2 regions of the Pseudomonas lyxosi genome follow, and region 2 is predicted to be linked to the other one. Evidence: predicted binding sites of a transcription regulator. Region 2 holds the regulator's gene; the other holds the start of a gene.
What was found. Region 2 encodes sigma-54, which starts transcription at its own class of promoters, with help from an activator protein. Its sites were predicted from a motif close to ANTGGCATNNANNTTGCTNT; they were not measured.
Positions count from the first base shown of each region.

Region 1: ACMXYI_RS28515 (CmpA/NrtA family ABC transporter substrate-binding protein) is a predicted target of sigma-54. The motif match lies at 3,144-3,163, and genes of this name have one in related genera.

Region 1 covers NZ_CP180481.1:6,212,349-6,217,475, forward strand. The annotation lists gene rlmKL (bifunctional 23S rRNA (guanine(2069)-N(7))-methyltransferase RlmK/23S rRNA (guanine(2445)-N(2))-methyltransferase RlmL) at 1-1,097, opposite strand, end outside; gene rmf (ribosome modulation factor) at 1,628-1,843, shown strand; gene ACMXYI_RS28510 (quinone-dependent dihydroorotate dehydrogenase) at 2,034-3,053, opposite strand; gene ACMXYI_RS28515 (CmpA/NrtA family ABC transporter substrate-binding protein) at 3,283-4,494, shown strand; gene ACMXYI_RS28520 (ANTAR domain-containing response regulator) at 4,510-5,085, shown strand.
Region 2 covers NZ_CP180481.1:2,436,043-2,441,169, reverse strand. The annotation lists gene ACMXYI_RS11270 (KdsC family phosphatase) at 1-177, shown strand, start outside; gene lptC (LPS export ABC transporter periplasmic protein LptC) at 185-757, shown strand; gene lptA (lipopolysaccharide transport periplasmic protein LptA) at 744-1,292, shown strand; gene lptB (LPS export ABC transporter ATP-binding protein) at 1,292-2,017, shown strand; gene ACMXYI_RS11250 (RNA polymerase factor sigma-54) at 2,202-3,695, shown strand; gene hpf (ribosome hibernation-promoting factor, HPF/YfiA family) at 3,770-4,078, shown strand; gene ptsN (PTS IIA-like nitrogen regulatory protein PtsN) at 4,091-4,555, shown strand; gene rapZ (RNase adapter RapZ) at 4,558-5,127, shown strand, end outside.

The DNA.
Region 1 (5,127 bases), 2.9 Mb from region 2:
CTGCGGATGCCCATGCGCTTGCCCAGGTCCGGGGCGCCGGTGAATACCGCGGCTTCCCAGTTCAAGCAAGCCTGACGCAGACGTTCGCCGAGGTTCTGGTAGAGATAGAGCAAACTCGCTTCGTCACCCAGACGTTCGCCGTACGGTGGGTTGCAGATCACCAGGCCTTTCTGGTTCTGATCCGGACGCGGCTCGAACGTCCCGACCTCGCCCTGGTAGATCTTGATCCACTCGCTCAGGCCGGCACGTTCAACGTTGTTGCGGCCCGGTTGAATCAGGCGCGGATCGGCTTCGTAACCGCGAATCCACAGCGGTGGCTTGGCCAGACCGGCCGCGCAACGCTCAGTGGCTTCTTCGTGAAGCTTTTTCCACAGGGCCGGGACGTGACCGAGCCAGGCCGTGAAACCCCACTGCTCGCGACGCAGGTTCGGCGCCATATCGGCGGCGATCATCGCAGCTTCGACGAGGAACGTACCGACACCGCACATCGGGTCAGCGAGCGCGCCGCCATCGGCCGCAATGCGTGGCCAGCCGGAACGGATCAGGATCGCTGCCGCGAGGTTTTCCTTCAGCGGCGCCGCGCCTTGCTGCAAGCGATAACCGCGCTGGTGCAGGCTGTGGCCGGAGAGGTCGAGGGACAGAATCGCTTCGCCACGGTCCAGGCGCAGGTGAATGCGCAGGTCCGGGTTGAGCTTGTCGATGGACGGACGATCGCCCTGCGGCGTGCGCAGTTTGTCGACGATGGCGTCCTTGACCTTCAAGGCGCCGAAGTGGGTGTTGTCGATGCCCGAGCCGTGACCGCTGAACTCGACGGCCAGGGTGCCATCGTTGAGCATGTGGTCTTGCCACTCGATATCCAGCACGCCGTGATAGAGGTCTTCGGCGTCTTTCATCGGGAAACGCTTGAGCACCAGCAGCACCCGGTTCGCCAGACGCGACCACAGGCACAGGCGATAAGCGGTTTCCATGGTGGCCATGCCGCGCACGGCAGAGGTGTGCTCACGTGCTTCTTCAAGGCCAAGCCCGACGGCTTCCTCGATCAGCAGGCCTTCAAGGCCTTTAGGGCAGGTGAGGAAGATTTCGAATTGATCGGACATTGGAGTCTCAGAGCCTTTAGCTAAGTGAACCGGCAACGCATTGCCGGCCCGGTTTTCAATCAGGCGCTTTTCTAAAAGAGCGCCCGCGTGGCACGAAGGTGTGCCGTCCCACCCTTGCTGCTCGGGTTAAAAGAGCTTAGATGCAAAGACAGATAAAAAAGTTGATGCAACAAAATGTCATAAGTCGACCCTTCGTCGAATAGTCCCCCTGCTCAACAGGAGGCATTCTCACTAAAGGATTACCCCCATCATCCAGCGAGGAGCTGATCATACCGGGGTTTTGCCAATAAACACGGGACAACATCGTGTTACTTATCGCCATACCATCTTTATGGTTACGTCCTTATGACAAAACGATCATTCCCTCGATGTGACGCATTGGTTAGAACTCAATACAGGTTGACGCCGCAATGACGTCAACACCTTGGCTCGCGACGCCGGCAGCGAGCCCCCAACGGCAGGAGTTTTTCTGCCAGACCTCAATTGAGGTCGACGCGATAAATACAGTCAACAAGTGAGGGCAACACCCTATGAGAAGACTTAAGCGTGATCCGTTGGAAAGAGCATTTTTGCGCGGATATCAATATGGCGTTGGTGGCAAATCCCGTGAGCTTTGCCCATTTACTCTACCGTCGGTACGCCAAGCCTGGATTAACGGCTGGCGAGAAGGACGCGGCGACAACTGGGACGGTATGACCGGCACTGCGGGAATCCATAGACTCAACGAACTTCACGCCGTCGGCTAACACAGGGCACACACTCCGACACGACAATCTGATTACGTAACGACTTACCACGCACGCCCCATCCGGGCGGCGGGCTTCGGCCCAGGGGCTCCCTCGAGGAGCCCTTTTTTATGCCTGCTTTTCGCCGAAATACAATTCCCTTGTAGCAGCTGCCGAACGCAGCCTCGCGGTGCTCGGCAGCTGCTACAAGTCAGCGCAAGGCGGCGATGGCGTCTACAGATTCACGAATCAGCGCCGGGCCTTTATAGATGAAGCCGGAATAGAGCTGCACCAAGCTGGCACCCGCAGCGATTTTCTCAGCCGCGTGCTTGCCTTCGGTGATGCCGCCCACGGCGATGATCGGCAAGCGACCGGCCAACTCGGCCGCCAGCACCTTCACGGTGTGGGTGCTCTTGTCGCGAACCGGTGCGCCGGACAAACCGCCCGCCTCGTCACCATGCTCCATGCCTTCTACGCCGACGCGGCTCAGGGTGGTGTTGGTGGCGATCGCCGCGTCCATCCCGGTTTCGATCAGCGCTTGCGCAACCTGAGCGGTTTCTTCGTCGGTCATGTCCGGCGCAATCTTGATCGCCAGTGGTACATGCTTGCCATGGCGCAGCGCCAGTTCTGCGCGACGCGTGGCCAGGTCGGCCAACAATTGCTTCAGCGAATCGCCGAATTGCAGGCTGCGCAGGCCCGGGGTGTTCGGCGAGCTGACGTTGACCGTCACGTAGCTGGCGTGGGCGTAGACCTTGTCCAGGCAGATCAGGTAGTCGTCGACCGCTCGCTCAACCGGGGTATCGAAGTTTTTGCCGATATTGATGCCCAGCACGCCCTTGTACTTGGCCGCCGCCACTCGGGCCAGCAGGTGATCGACGCCGAGGTTGTTGAACCCCATGCGGTTGATGATCGCCTCGGCATCCGGCAGACGGAAAATCCGTGGCTTCGGGTTGCCCGGTTGCGGACGCGGGGTGATGGTGCCGATCTCGACAAAGCCAAAACCCAGTTGCGCAAAACCGTCGATGGCCGCGCCGTTCTTGTCCAGACCGGCCGCCAGACCCACCGGGTTCGGGAAGTCGAGGCCCATGACGGTCACCGCCATTTTCGCCGGCGCCTTGCACAGCAAGCCGTTGAGCCCCAAACGCCCGCCCGCGCCGATCAGGTCCAGGGACAGATCGTGGGAGGTTTCCGGGGAAAGTTTGAACAACAGCTGACGGGCCAGGGTGTACATGGGCGGGTTTGACTCTGGGCTACGAAAAGTGGCGGCGATTATAGCCGGGCATCGGGGTTGCAGGCGAGGCACACGACAAAATCAGCGGGCGATGGCATATGCCTTGCACCGTCACTGACATCAGCACTCATGCCAACGGCGGGATGAGTCGAAAGACAAAGGCGTCGTCACTTGGCCTTGCCCTGGCAAGCAGCCCGGTCCGGCGCTTTTTTATGGAAGGTGTTTACCGATGATTGAAGTTCCAGCCAACCCTCTGGCCTGGGTCAACGGCAGCGATGCCCCGGAAAAGACCGAAATCAACCTCGGCTTCATGGCCCTGAGCGACTGCGCTTCCGTGGTGGTCGCGGCCACGCAGGGCTTTGCCCAACCTTATGGCCTGACCCTGAACCTCAAGCGCCAGTCGTCCTGGGCCAACCTGCGGGACAAACTGGTCAGTGGCGAACTCGATGCCGCCCACAGTCTGTACGGTTTGATCTACGCCGTGCATTTGGGCATCGGCGGTGTCGCGTCGACCGACATGGCGGTGCTCATGGGCCTCAATCAGAATGGCCAGAGCATCAACCTTTCCCATGGCTTACAGACTTTAGGCGTGACCAGTCCTGAAGCACTGGACCGACACGTGCACCAAAGTCGCCCAAAACTCACCTTCGCCCAGACATTTCCTACGGGCACCCACGCCATGTGGCTGTATTACTGGCTCGCGAGTCAGGGTATTCATCCGTTGCAGGACGTCGACAGCGTGGTCGTGCCGCCGCCGCAAATGATCGCGCACCTGCAAGCCGGGCGCATCGATGGCTTCTGCGTCGGCGAACCATGGTCCGCCAGCGCGGTGCAGCAAAACCTGGGGTTCACGATGGCCACCACCCAGACCATCTGGCCCGATCACCCGGAAAAAGTCCTCGGCTGCACCCGTGCCTTTGTCGAGCAATACCCCAACACCGCACGGGCGCTGGTGATGGCGATCCTCGAAGCCAGCCGTTTCATCGAACAAAGCACGGAAAATCGCTGCAGCACCGCGAAGCTGTTGAGTGCGCCCGAATACCTCGACGCGCCACTCGATTGCATCGCGCCGAGGTTGCTTGGTGACTACGCCGATGGCCTGGGTAATCGCTGGCAGGACCCGCACGCGCTGCGCTTCCATGGTGATGGCGAGGTCAATCTGCCGTATCTGTCCGATGGCATGTGGTTCATGACCCAGTTCCGCCGCTGGGGTTTGTTGCGCGACGACCCGGACTACCTGGGCGTGGCCCGGCAGGTCCAGCAACTAGACTTGTATCGAGAGGCCGCCACCGCTGTAGGTGTGGCCACGAGTGATCAGCCAATGCGCAGCAGCCAGTTGATCGACGGCAAGGTCTGGGATGGCCTGGACCCCGCCGGCTATGCCCGCAGTTTCAAGCTGCACGCCATGAGCGACAGCTCGCCCCTTCTCGCCAGCCGCTGACAGGAGACTGCGAATATGTTGCGTATCCTGCTGATCAACGACACCGCGAAGAAAGTCGGTCGCCTGAAGGCGGCGCTGACCGAAGCCGGGTTCGAGGTGATCGACGAGTCGGGCCTGACCATCGACCTGCCCGCACGCGTCGAAACGGTGCGTCCGGACGTGATTTTGATCGATACCGAGTCACCGAGCCGCGATGTGATGGAACAAGTGGTGCTGGTAAGCCGCGATCAACCGCGACCGATCGTGATGTTTACAGACGAACATGACCCCGATGTGATGCGTCAGGCGATCAAGTCCGGGGTCAGTGCCTACATCGTCGAAGGCATCCACGCACAGCGCTTGCAGCCGATTCTCGACGTGGCCATGGCGCGCTTTGAAAGCGACCAGGCCCTGCGCGCCCAACTCAACGCCCGTGACCAGCAACTGGCCGAGCGCAAGCGGATCGAGCTGGCCAAAGGGCTGCTGATGAAAATGAAGGACTGCAACGAGGAAGAGGCCTACACCCTGATGCGCCGGCAGGCCATGAGCCGGCAGCAGAAGCTGATTCAGGTGGCGGAGCAGATCATTGCCATGAGCGAGTTGCTCGGGTAACCGATCGTTCCCACGCTCCGCGTGGGAATGCCGCCATGGACG
Region 2 (5,127 bases):
CCGGTGATTCGTCGCGTCGGTCTGGGCATGGCGGTGGCAAACGCTGCCAGTTTCGTCCGTGAACACGCCCACGGCATCACCCAGGCCCGCGGTGGCGAGGGTGCCGCTCGCGAATTCTGTGAATTGATCCTGCGCGCCCAAGGCCGCCTCGATGCGGCCAACGCTGCGTACCTGTGAGCCAACCATGCTGAGCAAAAAGATTCGCAAATTCCTGGTGTTCGGTTGCATCGCAGCGATATTCGCGGCGGTCGGCTACTGGAACATCAGCCCGGAACGCTTCCTCGATCAGCCGGTGGCAAAGATCGATGAAACCGCGATCGACTATTACGCGATCAACGCCCACAGCGTGCAATACCTGCCAGACGGCAAACTGCAATACGAAATGACGTCCGACAAGGTTGAACACCTGAAAGCCACCGAAGTGACGCTGCTGACCAATCCCGACTTGAACATGTTCCGCGGCACCGAGTTTCCGTGGCATGTCCAGAGCGAGCACGGCGAAGTGAATCCCGACGGCACTCAGGTCGAACTGATTGACTCGGTGCGCATCACGCGCTTCGACGAGAAAAACCGCAAGACCCTGATTACCACCACCCGCATGACAGTGTTCCCGCAGCAGCAATATGCGCAGACCGAGCAACCCGTTAGAATCGACGGCGCTGGTGGTGTGTCGACTGGCAAGGGAATGAAAGCGTATTTGAAAGAAAGCAGGATACACCTGCTATCTAACGTAAGAGGACAGTATGAGGCTCGTTAAAACCCTCCCTATTTTGCTCGGTCTGAGCGCAGCACTGGGAAGCGTGAGCGCCTGGGCTCTGCCGAACGATCAAGAGCAGCCTATCCGCATCCAGGCCGACGATGCCCAACTGGACGACAAGAATGGTGTTGCCACCTATAAAGGTGACGTGATCATTACCCAGGGCTCGATGATTGTTAAAGGCAATACTGTGACCATCACCCGCACCCCGGCCGGCGACATCGACGTGGTGACTTCGGTGGGCAATCTGGCCTACTTCGAGCAGATGCAGACGGCTGGCGACACCAAGCCGGTTCAGGGCTACGGAGTGACCATCCAGTACCACGCCTCGCAAAACCGCGTCGTGTTGATCGATCGCGCCAAAGTCATCGACAAGGACAACAACGTCACCCAAGGCGAGAAAATCGTCTACGACACGGTCAAGAAGCTTGCGAGCGCCGGTCGCGCGACGGGCAACAAGGTCACCGAGTCGCGTCCGCGCATCGACATGGTGATCCAGCCGAAGAAGAAAACCGACGAGCAAAAGGCCCAGTAATGGCAACTCTGAAAGCTCAGCATCTGGCCAAGAGCTACAAGAGCCGCCAGGTCGTGCGTGACGTCAGCCTGTCGATCGACAGCGGTCAGATCGTCGGCCTGCTGGGTCCCAACGGCGCCGGCAAGACCACCTGCTTTTACATGATTGTCGGCCTGGTACAGGCCGATCAGGGCCGCGTACTGATTGACGACCTGGATGTCAGCCACCAGCCTATGCACGGTCGTGCGAAGGCCGGTATCGGCTATCTTCCGCAAGAAGCATCGATCTTCCGCAAACTCTCGGTAGCCGACAACATCATGGCGATCCTCGAGACCCGCAAGGAACTCGACAAGGCCGATCGTCGCAAAGAGCTGGAAAGCCTGCTGCAGGAATTCCACATCAGCCATATCCGCGACAACCTCGGGATGAGTCTGTCCGGTGGTGAACGCCGCCGTGTGGAAATCGCCCGGGCACTGGCCACCAATCCGAAATTCATCCTGCTCGACGAACCGTTCGCCGGCGTGGACCCGATTTCGGTGGGCGACATCAAACAGATCATCTATCACCTCAAGGCCAAGGGCATTGGCGTGCTGATCACTGACCACAACGTCCGTGAAACCCTGGATATCTGCGAAACCGCCTACATCGTCAACGATGGCCAACTGATCGCCGAAGGTGACTCTGCCACCATCCTGGCCAACGACCTGGTCAAGGAAGTGTATCTGGGCCATGAGTTCCGCCTGTAAGCACTGAGGTGTCTGGCTGGTTGCCCGAGCGCTTGTCTCGATAAAAAATCAACATTTTTTTATTGTTACAGCGCTCTAGGCAAACGCTGCAGTTTCGGGCATATAATTTGCTTATGTTTGGCGCTCCGGCGCCCTGTAGTGGATGGCGCATGTGCGCCGGCGAATAAGGTGTTAAGCCCCTGCCATGAAACCATCGCTAGTCTTGAGAATGGGCCAGCAGCTGACGATGACACCGCAGCTGCAACAGGCCATCCGCCTGCTCCAATTGTCGACCCTGGACCTGCAACAGGAAATCCAGGAGGCCCTGGAGTCCAATCCGATGCTCGAACGCCAGGAAGAAGGCGACGACTTCGATAACGCCGACCCCTTGGCCGACAAAGCCGAACAGCAACCCAACGTAGACATTCAGGAACCCTCCTACCAGGAAACCGCCCCGACGGTTGATAACCTCGAGGAAGGCGACTGGAACGAACGCATCCCCAACGAACTGCCCGTCGATACCGCGTGGGAAGACGTCTACCAGACCAGCGCCAGCAGCCTGCCGAGCAACGATGACGACGAGTGGGACTTCACCACCCGGACATCGGCCGGCGAAAGCCTGCAAAGCCACCTGCTGTGGCAACTGAACCTGGCCCCGATGTCCGACACCGATCGCCTGATCGCCGTGACCCTGATCGACTGCATCAACAATCAGGGCTACCTGGACGAAACCCTCGAGGAGATTCTCGAAGCGTTCGACCCGGAACTGGACATCGAACTGGACGAAATCGAAGCCGTCCTGCACCGCATCCAGCAATTCGAACCCGCTGGTATCGGCGCCCGCAACCTGGGCGAATGCCTGCTGCTGCAATTGCGCCAGTTGCCCGCCAAGACGCCTTGGCTGGTCGAGGCCAAACGCCTGGTCACCGATTACATCGACCTGCTTGGCAGCCGCGATTACAGCCAGCTGATGCGTCGCATGAAGCTCAAGGAAGATGAACTGCGCCAGGTGATTGAACTGGTGCAGAGCCTCAACCCGCGCCCAGGCTCGCAAATCGAGTCCAGCGAAGCCGAATACGTCGTTCCCGACGTGATCGTACGCAAGGACAACGAACGCTGGCTGGTGGAACTGAACCAGGAATCCGTGCCACGACTGCGAGTCAACGCTCAATACGCCGGTTTCGTGCGCCGCGCCGATACCAGCGCCGACAACACCTTCATGCGCAATCAGTTGCAAGAAGCCCGCTGGTTCATCAAGAGCCTGCAAAGCCGCAACGAAACCCTGATGAAAGTAGCCACTCAGATCGTCGAGCATCAGCGCGGCTTTCTTGAATACGGCGACGAAGCCATGAAACCGCTGGTCCTGCATGACATCGCCGAAGCGGTGGGCATGCACGAGTCGACGATTTCACGGGTGACCACGCAGAAATTCATGCATACCCCACGGGGCATATATGAACTGAAATACTTTTTCTCCAGCCACGTCAGCACCTCCGAGGGCGGTGAATGCTCGTCCACGGCGATCCGCGCGATCATCAAAAAACTGGTTGCCGCGGAAAATCAGAAAAAGCCGTTGAGTGACAGCAAGATCGCTGGTTTACTGGAGGCACAAGGCATTCAGGTGGCTCGCCGCACCGTCGCCAAGTACCGCGAATCCCTCGGGATCGCGCCTTCGAGCGAACGCAAGCGGTTGATGTAGAGCCACGCCACAGCGTTCCAGTGGCAGGCATTTCTGCCTGCCGCTTTATGCACTGGCAACGAAGGAGAAGCTGTATGCAAGTCAACATCAGTGGACACCAACTGGAAGTGACCGAACCTCTTCGCACCTACATCGGCGAAAAACTCGAACGATTAGAGAGGCATTTCGACAAGATCACCAACGTGCAGGTCACGATGACGGTCGAAAAGCTCAAGCAGAAAATCGAAGCCACGCTGCATATTCCCGGCAATGAAGTGGTCGCAAACGCGGAGCATACCGATATGTACGCGGCGATCGACGCACTGACCGACAAGCTGGATAAACAACTCAAAAAGCATAAGGAAAAGACCCAAAGCCTCCTCCAGGGCGCGACCGGTCGTTAACACTCCCAACCCATGATCCGACTTGAAAGCATCCTGACCCCCGGCCGTTCCCTCGTGAACGTGCCGGGCGGCAGTAAAAAGAAAGCCCTCGAGCAAATTGCCAACCTTATCCACAAAGAAGTGCCGGATCTGGAGATGCAAGATGTCTTCGAGGCTCTGATTGCCCGTGAAAAACTCGGCTCAACCGGTTTTGGCAACGGCATCGCCATTCCCCACTGCCGCCTGAAGGGCTGCACCTCGCCCATCAGCGCCCTGATGCACCTTGATGCACCTATTGATTTCGACGCCATCGACGGCGCTCCGGTTGACCTGCTGTTCGTTCTGCTGGTCCCGCAAGCCGCTACCGATGCGCACCTGGAGTTACTGCGCCAGATCGCCAGCATGCTCGACCGCAAGGAAGTGCGCGAAAAACTGCGCAGCGCCCCGAGCAATGAAGCCTTGTATCAGGTTGTCCTGGACGAGCAAAACGGTCACTAATCATGCGCTTGATCATCGTCAGCGGCCGCTCAGGCTCAGGTAAAAGTACCGCACTCGATGTTCTCGAGGACAACGGCTACTACTGCATTGACAACCTGCCCGCCGGCCTGCTGCCGGAACTGGCCGAACGCGCGTTGATTCACACCGAGCTGGCGCAACCGCTGGTTGCCGTATCCATCGATGCGCGCAACTTGCCAAGTCACTTGTCGCGGTTTCCCGAACTGCTGGAAGAAGTGCGCAGCCGGCATATCCAGTGTGATGTGCTTTATCTGGACGCCGACGAAGAAACCTTGCTCAAACGTTTCTCGGAAACCCGCCGTCGTCACCCGCTGAGCAATGCCAATCGCTCGCTGGCCGAAGCCATCAACGATGAGACCGCGCTGCTCGGACCGATTGCCGACCTCGCCGATCTCAAAGTAAACACCACCAACCTGAACCTGTATCAGCTGCGAGATACCATCAAGCTGCGCCTGCTGAACCAGCCGGAACCCGGTACGGCGTTCCTGGTGGAGTCTTTCGGCTTCAAGCGTGGCATGCCGGTGGACGCTGATCTGGTGTTCGACGTGCGCTGC